DNA from 3 places in the Ciceribacter thiooxidans genome. Region 2 is predicted to be linked to each of the others. Evidence: predicted binding sites of a transcription regulator. Region 2 holds the regulator's gene; each other region holds the start of a gene.
What was found. The regulator LexA, encoded in region 2, represses DNA repair genes until DNA is damaged. The targets are predictions, from matches to a motif close to TGTTCNNNNTGTGTTCNG.
Positions count from the first base shown of each region.

Region 1: the regulator LexA is predicted to act here: its motif matches at 2,194-2,211, upstream of dnaE (DNA polymerase III subunit alpha).
Region 3: the regulator LexA is predicted to act here: its motif matches at 3,296-3,313, upstream of H4I97_RS15420 (DNA recombination protein RmuC).

Region 1 covers NZ_CP059896.1:2,021,126-2,026,654, reverse strand. Annotated here, with positions in the region: gene H4I97_RS09755 (lipoprotein-releasing ABC transporter permease subunit) at 1-1,279, shown strand, start outside; gene H4I97_RS09750 (ABC transporter ATP-binding protein) at 1,294-1,983, shown strand; gene dnaE (DNA polymerase III subunit alpha) at 2,441-5,529, shown strand, end outside.
Region 2 covers NZ_CP059896.1:1,704,180-1,709,708, forward strand. Annotated here, with positions in the region: gene H4I97_RS08075 (VOC family protein) at 1-870, opposite strand, end outside; gene lexA (transcriptional repressor LexA) at 1,087-1,800, shown strand; gene H4I97_RS08085 (ComEC/Rec2 family competence protein) at 1,781-4,273, opposite strand; gene gltA (citrate synthase) at 4,552-5,529, shown strand, end outside.
Region 3 covers NZ_CP059896.1:3,129,985-3,135,513, forward strand. Annotated here, with positions in the region: gene fmt (methionyl-tRNA formyltransferase) at 1-906, opposite strand, end outside; gene def (peptide deformylase) at 974-1,489, opposite strand; gene H4I97_RS15415 (globin-coupled sensor protein) at 1,580-3,094, opposite strand; gene H4I97_RS15420 (DNA recombination protein RmuC) at 3,347-4,573, shown strand; gene H4I97_RS15425 (ribokinase) at 4,624-5,523, shown strand.

The sequences.
Region 1 (5,529 bases), 320 kb from region 2:
GGACAAGGTCACCCCGAGCCCGTCGGCGCGGCCGTTCTCCGCCTTCGAGCGCATCGTCGCCTGGCGCTACCTGCGCGCCCGGCGGAAGGAGGCCTTCATTTCGGTGATCGCCGGCTTCTCCTTCATCGGCATCATGCTGGGTGTCGCAACACTCATCATCGTCATGGCGGTGATGAACGGCTTCCGCACCGAGCTCATCTCGCGCATCCTCGGCATCAACGGTCACATGATCATTCAGCCCGTCGACGGGCCGCTCGACAACTATGCGGAGCTCGCCGACAAGTTCTCCGGCATCGCCGGGGTGACGATGGCGCTGCCGCTCGTCGAGGGGCAGACCCTTGCGTCGGGCCGCGGCGGGGCAGGCACCGGCGCGCTGGTGCGCGGCATCCGCGCCGACGACCTCACCAAGCTCAAGACCGTCTCGAACAACATCCGCGCCGGCGACATGGTCGGCTTTGCCGCGGGGCAGGGCGTTCTGATCGGTTCGCGCATGGCGAACGAACTCGGACTCACCGCCGGCGATTCCATCACGCTCGTCTCGCCCGAGGGGGACGTGACACCGCTCGGTGTCAATCCGCGGGTGAAGTCCTACACCGTCTCCGGCATCTTCGAGATCGGCATGTCGGAATACGATGCCTCGATCATCTACATGCCGCTCGAGGAGGCGCAGCTCTATTTCAATGCCGAAGGCATCGTTCAGTCGATCGAACTCTTCGTCGACGACCCGGACATGGTCGACGAACTGCGGCCAAAGGTCGAGGAAGCGGCCGGCCGGCAGATCTTCATCACCGACTGGCGCCAGCGCAACCAGACCTTCTTTTCCGCCCTGCAGGTGGAGCGCAACGTCATGTTCATGATCCTGACGCTGATCGTGCTGGTCGCGGCGCTCAACATCATCTCGGGCCTCATCATGCTGGTGAAGGACAAGGGGAGCGACATCGCGATCCTGCGCACCATGGGTGCAACCTCCGGCTCGATCATGCGCATCTTCTTCATGACGGGTGCCGCGATCGGCGTCACCGGCACCTTCGCCGGCGTGGCGCTGGGCGTCGTCGTCTGTCTCAACATCGAATCGATCCGCAGCTTCTTCTCCTGGGTGAGCGGCACGGTGCTCTTCGATCCCGAACTCTATTTCCTCAGCCAGCTTCCGGCGGACATGAACGTCGGCGAGACGATGTCCGTCGTCATCATGGCGCTGACGCTCTCCTTCATTGCGACGCTCTTCCCTGCCTGGCGCGCCTCGCGGCTCGACCCCGTGCAAGCCCTCCGATACGAATAAGGATGCCGCTTTCCATGGCCACCGACAAAGTTCTCGCGCTCACCGGGATCGATCGCAATTACGGGCAGGGCGATACGCTTCTGACGATCCTGAAAGGCGCCGACTTCAGCCTCACGGCCGGAGAGACGGTGGCGCTCGTCGCGCCGTCCGGCACGGGCAAGTCGACGCTTCTGCACGTGGCGGGCCTGCTTGAACATCCCGACGCCGGGGAAGTCGTGATCGGTGGCGAGGCCTGTTCGGCACTGTCGGAGGATCGCCGGACGGCCGTGCGGCGCCGCTCGATCGGCTTCGTCTACCAGTTCCACCACCTGCTGCCGGAATTCTCCGCGCTCGAAAACATTATGATGCCGCAGCTCATCGCCGGGCTTTCCATGGCCGAGGCCAAGGAGCGGGCCGCACAACTTCTCGACTATATGCGGATCGGCCATCGCGCCGATCATCGCCCGGCGGAGCTTTCCGGCGGAGAACAGCAGCGGGTGGCGATTGCCCGCGCCGTCGCCAATGCGCCGCTCGTGCTGCTCGCCGACGAGCCGACCGGCAACCTCGATCCGGAGACGGCATCCTACGTTTTCTCCGCCTTGCGCGCTCTGGTCCGCCAGTCGGGGCTCGCAGCGCTGATCGCCACCCACAATCACGAACTGGCCCAGCGCATGGACCGTTGCGTGACGATCGCCGACGGCAAGATCGTCGACTACGCCGTCTGACGACTTCGGGCCGAGATCTGACGAAGGCCCCGGCCGATGCATGTCATGCGGCGCACCGGGCTCTGACGGTTACCACCCTCATCTATCCTGTCTGAACTCTGCGGCGCCGGGCAAAGCGATGCGGCCGACCGCACCGTCTGCTGCGTTTCCTCTATGTTCCAGCGCATTCGCATCGTGAATGGAAGTATATGACCCTTTTTGGGTTGACAAGAGAACAAACACGGAACAAAATAAAAACATAAAGAGTAAGGAGTGAGCCATGACTGATGTTTTCCGTGATGTCGCCGCATTCGCCTCGATCCTCATGTTCCTCACCGGTTTCTCGGTGATCGTCTCCGCGATTTGAGGTTCTCGCACCTATCCTGTAGAGAGTGACCCGTGTCCGGTCGCGAAGGCTGGACTTCCCTGTCGGGGCGACCGAAAATCGCACCGATTCATCGGATGCGGGTAGACGGATATGGGCGAAGCAGTTGGCGAAGGTGTGCACGAGGCAGGGTCGCCGGGTTTTGTGCATTTGCGCCTCCATTCGGCCTATTCGCTGCTCGAAGGCGCATTGCCGCTGAAGAAGATTCTCCGCAAGGCCGCCGCCGACGGCCAGCCGGCGGTCGCCATCACTGACACCAACAATCTCTTCGTCGCGCTCGAGTTTTCGCAATATGCCGTCGGTGACGGGCTGCAACCGATCATCGGCTGCCAGTTGTCGATCGATATGGAGGATGCGCGGGACGATAAACGTTCGTCGCATGCGCCCGCCAGATACCCTGCGATCGTGTTGCTTGCGGCGGATGCCGCCGGCTACGAGCGGCTCGTGGATCTCGTCAGCCGTGCCTACCTCGAAGGAGAGGGGCACCAGGCGGTGCATGTCACCACGTCGTGGCTGGAAGAACGCGGCACGGACGGGCTGATCGCATTGACCGGGGCTTCGGGCGGACCGGTCGATGTCGCCCTTCAGGAAGGGCACGGGGCGCAGGCCGAGGCGCGGCTTTCGACGCTGAAGCGGCTCTTCGGCGACCGGCTTTATGTCGAGTTGCAGCGTCACGGCGACTACGATCGTCGCCACGAGACGAAGATGGTGCAGCTCGCCTATCAGTACGACCTGCCGCTGGTTGCGACCAACGAAGCGTTCTTTCTCACCCGGGAGGACTACGACGCGCATGACGCGCTGATGGCCGTCGCCCACAATGCGATCGTTTCCGACGACAACCGCTTCCGCCTGACGCCCGACCATTATCTGAAGAGCCGGGCCGAGATGCAGGCGCTCTTCGCCGACTTGCCGGAGGCGATCGAGAACACCGTCGAGATCGCCATGCGGTGCTCCTTCGTGCTCAACACGCGCAAACCGATCCTGCCGCGCTTTGCCGGCGTCGGCGCCGATCCGGAGGAGGCGGAGAAAGCCGAGGCGGAGGAATTGCGGCGGCAGGCGGTCGAGGGGCTCGACCGGAGGCTCGCCGCGCTCGGAATGGCGGCGGGCTACGAGGAGAAGGATTACCGCGAACGGCTCGAATTCGAGCTCTCGATCATCGAGCGGATGAAGTTTCCCGGCTACTTCCTGATCGTTTCCGACTTCATCAAGTGGGCGAAGCAGCACGACATTCCCGTCGGTCCGGGCCGCGGTTCGGGCGCGGGCTCGCTGGTCGCCTATGCGCTCACCATCACCGACGTCGACCCCTTGCGCTTCTCGCTGCTCTTCGAACGCTTCCTCAATCCGGAACGCGTGTCGATGCCCGACTTCGACATCGACTTCTGCCAGGACCGGCGCGAAGAGGTGATCCGCTACGTCCAGCAGAAGTACGGCCGTGAGCAGGTGGCGCAGATCATCACCTTCGGTTCGCTGCAGGCGCGTGCGGCCCTGCGCGATGTCGGCCGCGTGCTGGAGATGCCCTACGGCCAGGTCGACAAGATCTGCAAGCTGGTGCCGAACAACCCGGCGAACCCGACGCCGCTTTCCAAGGCGATCGAGGAGGAACCGAAGCTCCGCGAGGAGGCGGAAGCGGAGCCGGTCGTCGCCCGTCTTCTCGACATCGCCCAGAAGATCGAGGGCCTCTACCGCCACGCCTCGACCCACGCCGCCGGTATCGTCATCGGCGACCGCCCGTTGTCGAAGCTGGTGCCGATGTATCGCGATCCGCGTTCCGACATGCCGGTGACCCAGTTCAACATGAAATGGGTCGAGCAGGCGGGGCTGGTCAAGTTCGACTTTCTCGGCCTGAAGACGCTGACGGTGCTGAAGACGGCTGTCGATTTCGTCAAGGAGCAGAGAGGCGTCGACGTCGACCTGGCAGCGATTCCGCTCGACGACAAGCTGACCTACGAAATGCTCTCCCGCGGCGAAACCGTCGGCGTGTTCCAGGTTGAAAGTGCCGGCATGCGCAAGGCGCTGATCGGCATGCGACCGGACTGTATCGAGGACATCATCGCGCTGGTGGCGCTCTACCGTCCGGGTCCGATGGAGAACATCCCGGTCTACAATGCCCGCAAGCATGGCGAGGAGGAAATTGCCTCCATCCACCCGCAGATCGACTACCTGTTGAAGGAGACGCAAGGGGTTATCGTCTACCAGGAACAGGTGATGCAGATCGCCCAGGTCCTGTCGGGCTATTCGCTCGGCGAAGCCGACCTTCTGCGCCGCGCCATGGGCAAGAAGATCAAGGCCGAGATGGACCAGCAGAGCGCCCGCTTCGTCGATGGTGCGATGAAGAACGGCGTGTCCAAGCCTCAGGCCGAGAACATCTTCGAACTCTTGGCCAAGTTCGCCAACTACGGCTTCAACAAGTCACACGCTGCGGCCTACGCGATCGTCTCCTACCAGACGGCCTACATGAAGGCGCATTATCCGGTCGAGTTCCTCGCCGCCACGATGACCTACGATATGGCCAACAGCGAGAAGCTCAACGACTTCCGCCAGGATGCGGGGCGTCTCGGCATCAAGGTCATCCCACCGTCGGTGCAGACCTCGTTCCGCCACTTTCAGACCGGCGATCGCTGCATCTACTATGCGCTCGCTGCGATCAAGGGCGTCGGCGAGTCGGCCGTCGACCACATCGTCGAAGTTCGTGGCGACAAGCCCTTCGAGAGCCTCGAGGATTTCTGTCTGCGCATCGATCCGAAGCAGATCAACCGCCGTGTCTTCGAAAGCCTGATCTGTGCCGGCGCCTTCGATTGCTTCGGCCACGACCGTGCCGAACTGATCGGCGGGCTGGACCGCATTCTCGGCTATGCGCAGCGCGCGCAGGAAAATGCCGTCAGCGGCCAGTCGGACATGTTCGGTGCCGGCGGCGCCTCCGGGCCGGAGAAGATCGCCTTCCCGACGTACACGCCGTGGCTCGCCTCGGAGAAGCTGCACCGCGAATTCCAGGTGCTGGGCTTCTATCTCTCCGCGCATCCGCTCGACACCTATCGCTCGCTCCTCGAAAAGATGCGCGTCCAGACCTTTGCCGATTTTTCCGCCGCGGTGAAGCAGGGCGCGACGGCCGGGCGTCTCGCCGGCACGGTGACGGGGCGTCAGGAACGCAAGACCCGCACCGGCAACAAGATGGGCATCGTCAC
Region 2 (5,529 bases):
GCCCTGCCCCGCTTCACACGGTACGATCAGGCGGCCATCCTTGCGTGTATGGCGAACGCCATTAGCAGCCAGCAGGCGTTCTGTCACGCCGATATCCCCGGTCCGGAAGACGATCGCCGCACCGACGAGGCCGCGGCCGGCATTTCGCGCGTCGAGCCCGAAATAGCCCGCAAGGCCGGCGGGCGTCAGCACCTCGATCTTCGCGTTTACCGAAGGCACGACGATGCCGAAGGAATGCGCCTCGATCTCACGCTGGTGGAAGACGGTCTCCAGCATCTCCTGGAAGTCGGAGGGATTTTCTTCGGTGAGCACGACGGCGGAGATGCCCGTCACACCGTTCTCGTGGCGTTCCAGCGCGGCGCGATCCGCCGGTAGCGGATTGGCTCGTTCGCAGGAGAAGAGGAGAAAATCGGGCGCGCGCAGGTCGGCGGCGAATGCAAGCCTGAACGAGGCCGTTGCCTCGGTGCCATCCGGCAATCTCAGCGGCCGCGAGAAATGCAGGATTTCGCCAGCCGACAGGCCGTGCTCGACATAGACCTCGTGGTCCGCCGCCGCATCCGTTGAGGCAACCGCGACCCCCGACAACCCCTCACCGTCCGACGCGCGGAAACGGAAGGCGCGATCCCGGGCGACGAAGACATTGCCCTTGCGGACGGCCTCTTCGCACGTCTCGCGACTCGCCACCGCAAGCGGCTCAAGATAGGTCTTGTCGGAGAAGAAGACGCAGGCGTTCTCAGTGCCGAAGGGATGCAGCGCATCGGCGGCGACCGTAAAACCCAGCGCCCCGAGCCGTTCGCGTGCGGGCTTCAGCCCGTGCACCGGCAGAACGATGTGATCGACGCCGCGCGGCGTCTCCATGGCAGTGGACATCCCGCGCCCTCCTTGTCGACCGCGTCTGGTTTGCGCGATTTGCGGGCGCTTTGCAAGGCGGCTGCGGCCTCATCCCATCGGCGTTCGCCGGGATGCGAACGCAGGCGAAAATTCCACCGAACGGCCAACTGCTTACCAATATTTAGGGACTTGCGGAACACATATGGAACAGATAGTGTATGTTCTGGATTTGTTTCACACGACGGGGCTCTGGACATGTTGACGCGCAAGCAACAGGAACTGCTTCTCTTCATTCACGAACGGATGAAGGAATCGGGCGTGCCACCGTCTTTCGACGAGATGAAGGATGCGCTCGACCTCGCATCGAAATCCGGTATCCACCGCCTGATCACGGCGCTTGAAGAGCGCGGTTTCATCCGGCGGCTGCCGAACCGGGCGCGGGCGCTGGAAGTCATCAGGCTGCCGGAGGCCTATTCGTCCAGCCTGCAACCGCGCCGGGGTTTCTCCCCGAGCGTGATCGAGGGAAGCCTTGGGAAGGGCCAACCTGCCCCTGCGGCCAAGCCGCCCGCGGAAGAGCGTTCGAATTCGGTCGCCGTCCCGGTCATGGGCCGGATCGCGGCCGGCGTGCCGATCTCGGCAATCCAGCACAACACCCACGAAATCACCATCCCGGCGGAGATGCTCGGATCGGGCGAGCACTATGCGCTCGAGGTCAAGGGTGATTCGATGATCGAGGCCGGCATTCTCGACGGCGACACGGTCATCATCCGCAACGCCAGCAACGCAACGCCCGGCGACATCGTGGTGGCACTCGTGGACGACGAGGAAGCGACGCTGAAACGCTTCCGCCGCCGGGGCGATTCGATCGCGCTCGAGGCAGCGAACCCGGCTTATGAGACGCGCATCTTCGGCCCTGATCGTGTGAAGATTCAGGGCAAGCTCGTCGGACTTATCCGCCGCTATCACTGACCTTTGCGGCGTTCGCACCCGCTGCGGGCTCCCCGTCGGCGAAGCTGTCGGTCCGCCAGTCGTAAAGTCGATGCCGCTGCCACGGCCTGTCGAGAGTGGTGTATGCGGTGCGCTGACGGATATCCCGATCGTCGTGATTTCCAAGATAGAACTCGGTTGCGCCCGTGCGGCGCAGCACTTCCGCATCGATCATATTCGCGCCGGAGCGACAGCTACCGAAAGGTGAACGGCGCGGCGTGATCACGAAATCGGCAGTATCGCAGGCGGCGCCGAGAAGTGCCGGGTCCTCGACGGTGGCGATCCGCCACCCTTTCGACAGCCGGACGATGCACCAGACTTTTCCCGTACAGAGAAATCGGCCGGAGGGTGACGCTGCGAACTGTCGCCGCATCATCTCGCGAACGGTCCTTATCTGTTCGACGGACAACCGGTCCGCTCCCTCCGCCCGAGTGCCGGCGACGGCACCGTCCTCGCTGCGGAGCGGGCCGAGATGATCCGGACGCGCAAGCGCGTGCTGCCATTGTGAGAAGAGGAAGTCCGACGGTTTGTTGCGGTTCGTCGCGATCGTCCTGCCGTCCGGGCCGGGCAGACCCGCCAGGCGTCCGTCCTCCGAGACGATGAGGTCGGCAGTGTCTTCCGGCGGCAGGAGGATCGCAAGTCCGATCGCCACGACGAGGATGACAGCGCCGATCCACCGAAGGCGTGTGTGCAGCAAGGTGAGTAACAACAGTCCGACGCTCGCGAGCGGCAGGAACCATGCTGCAAGCCGTCCGACGGACGTGCCCTCACTCCAGCTCGCGACCGTGGTCGCGATCACGATGACGATCTCAAGCCCCTCGCCTGCGAGGATGAGAAAGGGCATATCGAGGCCGAACGGCATGAGCAGCATTGCCGCAAGTGCCGCCGGCATCACCACCACAGAGATGATCGGCATTGCCGCGAGATTCGCGACAAGACCGTAAGGTGCCAGTCGATGGAAATGGGCGACGGCGAAGATTGCCGTCGCCAGTCCTCCAATCAGCGACGTCAGGAAGGTGCCGGCCGCGAAATTCCACAGGAAGGAAAGGATCCTCCGGCCGGGAAAGTCCGGCGCATAGCGCGATTGCCGTGCCGCGCGCCGGCGCCAGCCGTCGTAGCCGGCAATCAGTCCTGCGGTGGCGGCAAACGACATCTGGAAGCTGGCACCGAGCACCTGTGATGGCCAAACAACGAGAATGACGATCGCCGCCAGTGCGAGGTTGCGCAGACTGATCGCCGGGCGGTCGAACAGGACGGCAACCAGCATGATCGCGGTCATCAGAAAGGCGCGGATGGCGGAGACCTGCGAGCCGGAGATCATCAGGTAGAGGAAGGCAGCGGCCAGCGCGGCCATGGCAGCGATCTTCTTGATCGGCCAGGACTGGGCGATCGCCGGCGAGAGGCTGAGCAGCTTGCGCAGGCCGACAAAGAAGATGCCGGCGGCGAGCGCCATGTGGAGGCCGGAAATCGCGGTGATGTGCGCCAGTCCCGAAAGCCGCAATGCCTCGGTCGTCGCCGCCGACATCGATCGACGGTCGCCGGTGAGGATCGCGGCGGCAAAGCCGCCGGCGTCGCCCGGAACTGTTCTCCTGATTCGCTGGGTGATGCCGTCGCGGACAATAAGAAGCGTCTGCTCGGCGGCCTCCCACCATGGGCCGGTACCGCTCACCGCCGATCTTTCGACATGCGTCGGCGCTCCGAGAAAATAGCCGACGGCGCCGATCCCGCCGAAGTAGCCGGAGAAGGAGAAGTCGTCGAGGCCGGGCAAAGCCGGTCCGGAAGGTGGCGAGAGCCGTGCCTTTCCCCGCAGCACCTCGCCGAGGGCGAAAGGCTCGTGTCGGGCGCGGGTCATGAGCACGACCTCTTCCGGCGCACGCCTGATCCGCGGCTCCGCCGTCGCCTCTACGCGGACGAGGTAGCGCCATTCGCCGGTCGCCCCCGCCTCCCGCCGAAGCACCCTTCCCGTCACTTGTGTCGTGACCGGCGTATCGAGAAGGACCGTCTGCATCCTGCGGGTCTCGAGATCCGCAAGAAGCATTCCGATGGCACAGAGCGCCAGCGCCGACCATATCCGATGTGCCATGGGGCTGCCGAAACGCGAGAGCACCGCAAAGACGGAGGAAACAGCAAACAGGAACACCGGCGCTACGATCGGCAGGGTCTGCGGCAAGGCAAACCAGAGGACGGCACCGGTCCCCAGTGCGACGGGCACGAACAGGAAGACGCGCCCGAACGCCTCCTCGCGACCAATCGCCGCGTGCGCCGACTGCGCGATCAACGCCGCAGAACGGGAAATACGGTCAACAAGACATTCCCCACCGGTCGCCTGACGGACGACGAGTGCTCCAGCCGAGCGCGGTTGCGCGACGACAATCGCGTCGAGGGGGATAGTAATGGCGAGCGTCGGCCCTTCCCCTGCTCCGTTCCCGGCGCGGTCTTCCGCGATCTTTTCCAAGATGGCCCCAGCCCCGATCGGAGGACCGGACGCCGACGCTGCGGCATCCGCCTCACCGGCAAACTGTAGCAATCAATGCGCGCGAAAGAAAGCCTGAAACACTTCATGATGGCACGGAGATAAGCTTCGGAAATCACGATGTGTTGCTGGCATTTCGCGTCGCACAATTTGCCCTTTGGCTAGCTTGGCATTAACGTCGGGATCATATAGCTAACTCGGGACGCTTAACCTGCGACGCCTTTTCGAAGGCGCCGGACCGCCAATTTCGGAGGATTAGCATGACGGAAAAAAGCGCAGCACTGGCACTCGGCGACAAGAAGGTCGACCTTCCGGTGAAGGAAGGAACCATCGGGCCGAGTGTCATCGACATCGGAGCCCTCTACAAGCACACCGGCTCCTTCACCTACGATCCGGGCTTCACCTCGACTGCGTCCTGCGAATCCAAGATCACCTATATCGACGGCGACGAAGGCGTATTGCTGCACCGCGGCTATCCGATCGAACAGCTCGCCGAGAAGGGCGACTTCCTGGAAGTCTGCTATCTGCTTCTCTACGGCGACCTGCCGACCGCCGCCCAGAAGAAGGACTTCGACTACCGCGTCACGCACCACACCATGGTGCATGAACAGATGAGCAAGTTCTTCTCCGGCTATCGCCGCGACGCCCACCCGATGGCCGTCATGGTCGGCACCGTCGGTGCGCTCTCCGCGTTCTATCACGACTCGACGGACATCACCGATCCGCATCAGCGCATGGTTGCGTCGCTGCGCATGATCGCCAAGATGCCGACGATCGCCGCGATGGCCTACAAGTACCATGTCGGGCAGCCCTTCGTTTACCCGAAGAACAATCTCGATTACGCGGCGAACTTCCTGCACATGTGCTTCGCCGTACCCTGCGACGACTACAAGGTCGATCCGGTACTCGCCCGCGCCATGGACCGGATCTTCATCCTGCATGCCGACCACGAACAGAACGCCTCGACGTCGACCGTTCGCCTCGCCGGCTCGTCGGGCGCCAACCCGTTCGCCTGCATCGCAGCCGGCATCGCCTGCCTCTGGGGTCCGGCCCACGGCGGCGCCAACGAAGCAGCCCTCAACATGCTGCAGGAGATCGGCTCCGTCGACCGCATTCCGGAATACATTGCGCGCGCCAAGGACAAGAACGATCCGTTCCGCCTGATGGGCTTCGGTCATCGCGTCTACAAGAACTATGATCCGCGCGCGAAGATCATGCAGAAGACCATGTACGAGGTC
Region 3 (5,529 bases), 1.4 Mb from region 2:
AGTGCCGCGCAGGAATTCGGTCGTTGCAAGCGGCTTGCCGCCTGCACGCTGCAATCGTGTGAGCCGCACCGCGCCTTTGCCGCAGGCGACCGTGAGGTGGTCATCCAGCACTTCACCAGGCCTACCCTGCCCTTCGGCGAGGGTCGAGCCGAGCACCTTCACCCGTTCGGGCTTGCCGTTGATCTCCACCTCGAACCAGGCGCCGGGAAACGGTGCCAGTCCGCGAATGTGGTTGTGCACCTCATGGGCATCGCGGGAAAAGCCGATGCGTGTCTCGCCCTTGTCGATCTTAGCCGCGTAAAGCACGCCTTCGGAGGCTTGCGGCGCAAGCGGCAGATCACCTGCCTCGAGTTTCGCCATCGCCTCGGCCATCGCTTCTGCGCCGATCCGGCTCAACCAGTCGTGCAACTCGCCCGCCGTCATGTCGTGTGCGATCTCGACCTTGCGCGTCAGCGCGACGGGCCCGGTATCGAGACCCTTGTCCATCTTCATGACCATTATGCCGCTTTCGCGGTCGCCGGCCATGATTGCACGCTGGATCGGAGCCGCCCCGCGCCAGCGTGGCAGAAGCGACGCATGGCCGTTGTAGGCGCCGAGCCGGGTGCCGCCGAGGACCTCCTCCGGCAGCAGTAGCCCATAGGCGACCACGACCGCAACGTCGGCATCAAGCGCGCAAAAGGCCGCACGCTCCGCCGGCTCCTTGAAATTGACCGGCGTGAACACGGGAATGCCGAGCTTTTCCGCTGCCTGATGGACCGGCGACTTCTGCAGATCGAGACCTCGCCGACCGCCGGGACGCGGGGGCTGGGTATAGACGGCGACGATCTCGTGACCGGCCTCGGCAAGCGAGACAAGCGTCGGAACGGAGAATTCCGGCGTCCCCATGAAGATGATGCGAAGTGCCATGGTTATCATCGCCTCCGGCTATCGAGTGGGCTTGGTTCAGGCCCTGCCGCTTCTGCAAGCGTCGGCGCTAGATCGCCTTGCCCCTCGCCGCCTTGGTGAACTTCTTGATGACCATTTCGCGCTTCAAGCGCGAAATGTGGTCGATGAACAGGACGCCGTTCAGGTGATCGATCTCATGCTGAAGACAGGTCGCGAGCAAGCCTTCGGCTTCGGTCGTCTTCTCCTTGCCGTCGCGGTCGATGGATCGCACTGTCACCTTCGCCGGGCGCTCCACCTCGGCGTAGTAGTCCGGTATCGAGAGGCACCCTTCTTCATAAGCCGAGCGTTCGTCGGAGGACGTCAGTATCTCGGGATTGATGAAGACCAGCGGCTGCTTCTCTTCGTCCTCGCGAGACACGTCGATGACCAGCAGCCGGCGCGCCACGCCAACCTGGATGGCTGCAAGCCCGATGCCGGGCGCATCGTACATGGTTTCGAGCATGTCGTCGGCAAGCTTGAGGATATCGGAATCCACCCGTTCGACGGGCTTGGAAACCTCACGCAGCAGGGGATCGGGAAGAATAATGAGGGGCTTTATCGTCATGGGCCTCCCATATCGCATCTGTCGCGCCGATGGAATCGAAAAACGCGAGGGAAAACCCTCGCGTTCTCTGGATCTGCGCCAGACCGAAAATCAGGCAGCGAGGCCGCGTACCTGCCGACGTGGGGCGGAGGATGACTGGGAGACTTCGACGCTGTCCGTGTTGATACGACCGAGCAAATCGACGAGCCCGGCAACCTCGTTGCGCAATCGCCGCGTCTCGGCCGATGTCTGCTCCACCATTGTCGAGTTTTCCTGGGTCAGGCCATCCATGCTGCGGGTCGCCTGGTTTATCCCGCTCAGTCCGGAGGCCTGGTCCTTGGCGGCAGTCGCGATCTCTCCGACGAAGGTATTGATGGCATCGATCCGTCCGATGATGTCAGCCAGAGCCGTACCGGTGTTGGAAACGAGTTCGACGCCTTCGTTCACCTGCTGCGAGCTCTGGGAGATGAGCCGCTTGATTTCCTTGGCCGCGTCGGCGCTGCGCTGTGCCAACTGGCGAACTTCCTGGGCGACGACCGCGAAGCCCTTGCCGGCCTCGCCCGCACGGGCCGCCTCGACGCCGGCGTTGAGCGCCAAGAGATTCGTCTGGAAGGCGATTTCGTCGATGACCCCGATGATCTTCGAGATTTCGGCCGACGACTTCTCGATCTCCGCCATAGCCGACACCGCCTGGTTCACCACCTCGCCGGAGGTCCGGGCCTGTTGCTGCGTCTCCTTCACGACGGACGCGGCCCGTTCGGCATTGGAAGCGGTCTGACTGACGCTCACGGAAAGCTGCTGCAAGGCAGTCGAGCTTTCCTGAACGCCGGCCGCCTGCTTGGAGGTGCGCAGGGCCAGCTCGTCGGAGGTACGGGCAATCGTCTCTGTTCCGGTGAGGATTTCCTCCGAAGAGCGACGGATGAGCTGGAAGGATTCGTTGAGACGAGCCACGGCCTCATTGTAGTCCGTCGCCATCTGCTTGAAGTCATCCGGCAGGTCATCCGACATACGAGCTTTGAAGTCGCCGTGCGCCAGCGCTTCGAGGCCGCGGCGCAAGTGCTGCATGGCGATCTGCTGATTGGCCTCGGAGCGCTCGCGCTCTTCCTGAAGCTGCAGGCGCTTCTCTTCGAGCGCATCGAGATACACGGAGATCGAGTAGTCCATGTCCAGCATGGAGGCTTTGATCAGGGCGCTCAGCTTGTCGGCAAGAGCGGTCGCGTGATGCTTGCCGAAGGGGAACGGCCAATGCTTTTTCAGTACGCCCGCTACCAGTTCGCCGATGAGCATCGAATAGCCGCCGATATACCATCGCGGCTCAAGGCCGACCCGGGCATGGGCCTTGCCGATCGCGGTGACGCCCCTGACGTATTCCTGCGTGAAGGTTCCGTTCGAAACACGGTCCCAGTGACCGACCTGGGCCTTCTTCGCGGCCGCCATGTGCGAACCGTCACGGAAGAACCGGGCAAGATGCGGCGTAGCCGCGACCTTGGCGTAGAACTTGTCGAGCGCGCCGCCCAGAATCTCGGAAAGAGTCGGCCGCAGCGAGTGAAGCGTGCGACAGGTCTTCTCGTCGAGCTCGATGAAATCAAGGCGCTGCTTCAGGCTGTCGTCACCACTCTCTTGCATGTTGCCTCGCAATGGCTCAGGCGCCATGACGCCTGCCGGTCGGTGAAAGAAATGTGGCCGAAGACTTTGCCTAAAATGCTAAACGGAGAATGAATGACAGGCGCGAAATGTGATCAACGGCAAACCTGATGGTGCACCATACAATCGGCCTCACCTCTTGCTTGCGGGATCGCCTGACCGGATTGTCGGCGACCCGATCTTCGTTCTCGTTTTGATCTGTCATCGATGGCCGAATCTGCTAGATTGATCGCCATGAACACTACACCTTCCGCAGCCGGCGCGCCGGTCTTCATGATCGGCGACTTCGCCGTCTCATCCACCATGCTCGTCCTCGGTCTTGCAGCACTCATTCTCGCGGGGCTGATACTCTGGGCCGTCACCGTGATGCGAAGCGGCCGAATGCGGCTTCGCATGGAAATGGAAGCATCCCAAAGAGAGGCTGCAGCCGAAGCGCGGATGGCCGAACTGCTGCGCGCCCAGGCGGAGATGCAGGGGCGCCTTGCGGCCATGGCCGATGTCTTCGGCACCAAACAGTCGGAGTTCAACCAAGCGATCAATCAGCGCCTCGACGGCATGTCGCACCGGATCGGGGCGACGATCAGCGAGCAGACGAAGACCACACACGAGAACCTGCGCCGGCTGCAGGAGCGCCTCGCGGTCATCGACGCGGCCCAGAACAACATCCAGTCGCTCGCGAAGGATGTCGTCGGACTGCAGGCCATTCTCTCGAATAAGCAGACACGCGGAGCCTTCGGGCAGTCGAGGATGGAAACGATCGTCGCCGACGGACTACCGATCGGCGCCTATGCATTTCAATCCACACTTTCCAACGGATCGCGACCGGATTGCACGATCCGTATGCCGAACGACTCTCCGCCGTTGGTCGTCGACGCGAAGTTTCCGCTGGAGGCGTGGAGCGCGATACGCGACGCCGAGACGGCGGATGCCAAGAAGACTGCCGGTCAGCAGTTTCGCCGCGACATGGAGGTGCATCTGCGGGACATCGCGGAAAAGTACCTCATTCCCGGCGAGACCCAGGACATGGCCTTTCTGTTCGTTCCCTCGGAATCGATCTTCGCGGAGATCCACGAGAACTTCGAAGGTATCGTCCAGAGAGCACATCGCATGCGCGTGGTGATCGTCTCGCCGTCACTGCTGATGCTGTCGATCCAGGTGATCCAGGCCGTATTGAAGGATCAGCGGATGCGCGAACAAGCGCACCTCATCCAGGGGGAGGTCATCCACCTGATGGAAGATCTCGCCCGGTTGGACGACCGGACACGCAAACTACAGAGCCATTTTCTCGCCGCCCAGAAGGATGTCGACATGATCCTCACGTCGGCCGACAAGCTGACCAAGCGGGGCGCAAAGATCGAAGCGCTCGAATTCCAGTCCGGCAACGGCGATGAAGGCGGAACGGCGCGCGCCGTCGAGAGCAAGACGGGGCTTCTCAAGCTTCGGGTCGTTGACGAGGACTAGCCCACGGGCCAAACTCGCCTCCAAAACACGTAACGGACGGAAACACCTCGATGATCACCGTATTCGGTTCCATCAACATGGACCTCATTGCCACGACGACGCGGCTCCCGAAGCCCGGAGAAACGGTTGGTGGCAAGGATTTCTCAACGGCGGCGGGCGGCAAGGGCGCAAATCAGGCGCTCGCTGCGACGCGCGCCGGCGCCCATGTGCGCATGGTGGGTGCGGTCGGCAGTGACGCATTCGCCGCACCGGCGCTGGAACTCCTCAAACAGGCGGGAACCGAGCTTTCGGCAGTTCACAAGACGTCAGCGCCGACAGGCACCGCGCTCATTCTGGTCGGTGATGACGGAGAGAACATGATTGCCGTCGTTCCCGGCGCAAACGGTACGATCAGCAAATCGGACGCACAGGCCGCGGTCGATGCCATGGCACAGGACGACATTCTCATGCTGCAGCTGGAGATACCGGCCGGGGCCGTGGAGGAAGCCCTCTCGCGTGCGCGGGACCGCGGGATCACGACGATCATCAATATCGCGCCCTTGACGGCGGAGGCGGCTCGCCTCGGTCGGATGGCAAACATCGTGGTTGCCAACGAGACAGAGTTCGAACGCCTCGCTGCGCGGGACGGCATGGGAGCGGACGAGCGCGAAAAGGCGCTGCTGCGCCTGCACGAGGAAACCGGGCAGACCCTCGTCGTCACGCTCGGGGCGGATGGCGTGATCGCCGTCGATCAGGGCCAACTGGTCAGGGTCAACGGACTGAAGATCGTGCCAGTCGATACGGTCGGCGCGGGCGACACCTTTTGCGGTTATTTCGCCGCGGGACTGGATCAGGGTCTCTCCTTCACGGATGCGCTTCGTCGAGCGGCGGTCGCCGGTTCGCTTGCCTGCCTGAAGCCGGGGGCGCAGCCTTCGATCCCGATGTCCGACGAGGTTGCCGCCAGGCTCTGATACCTC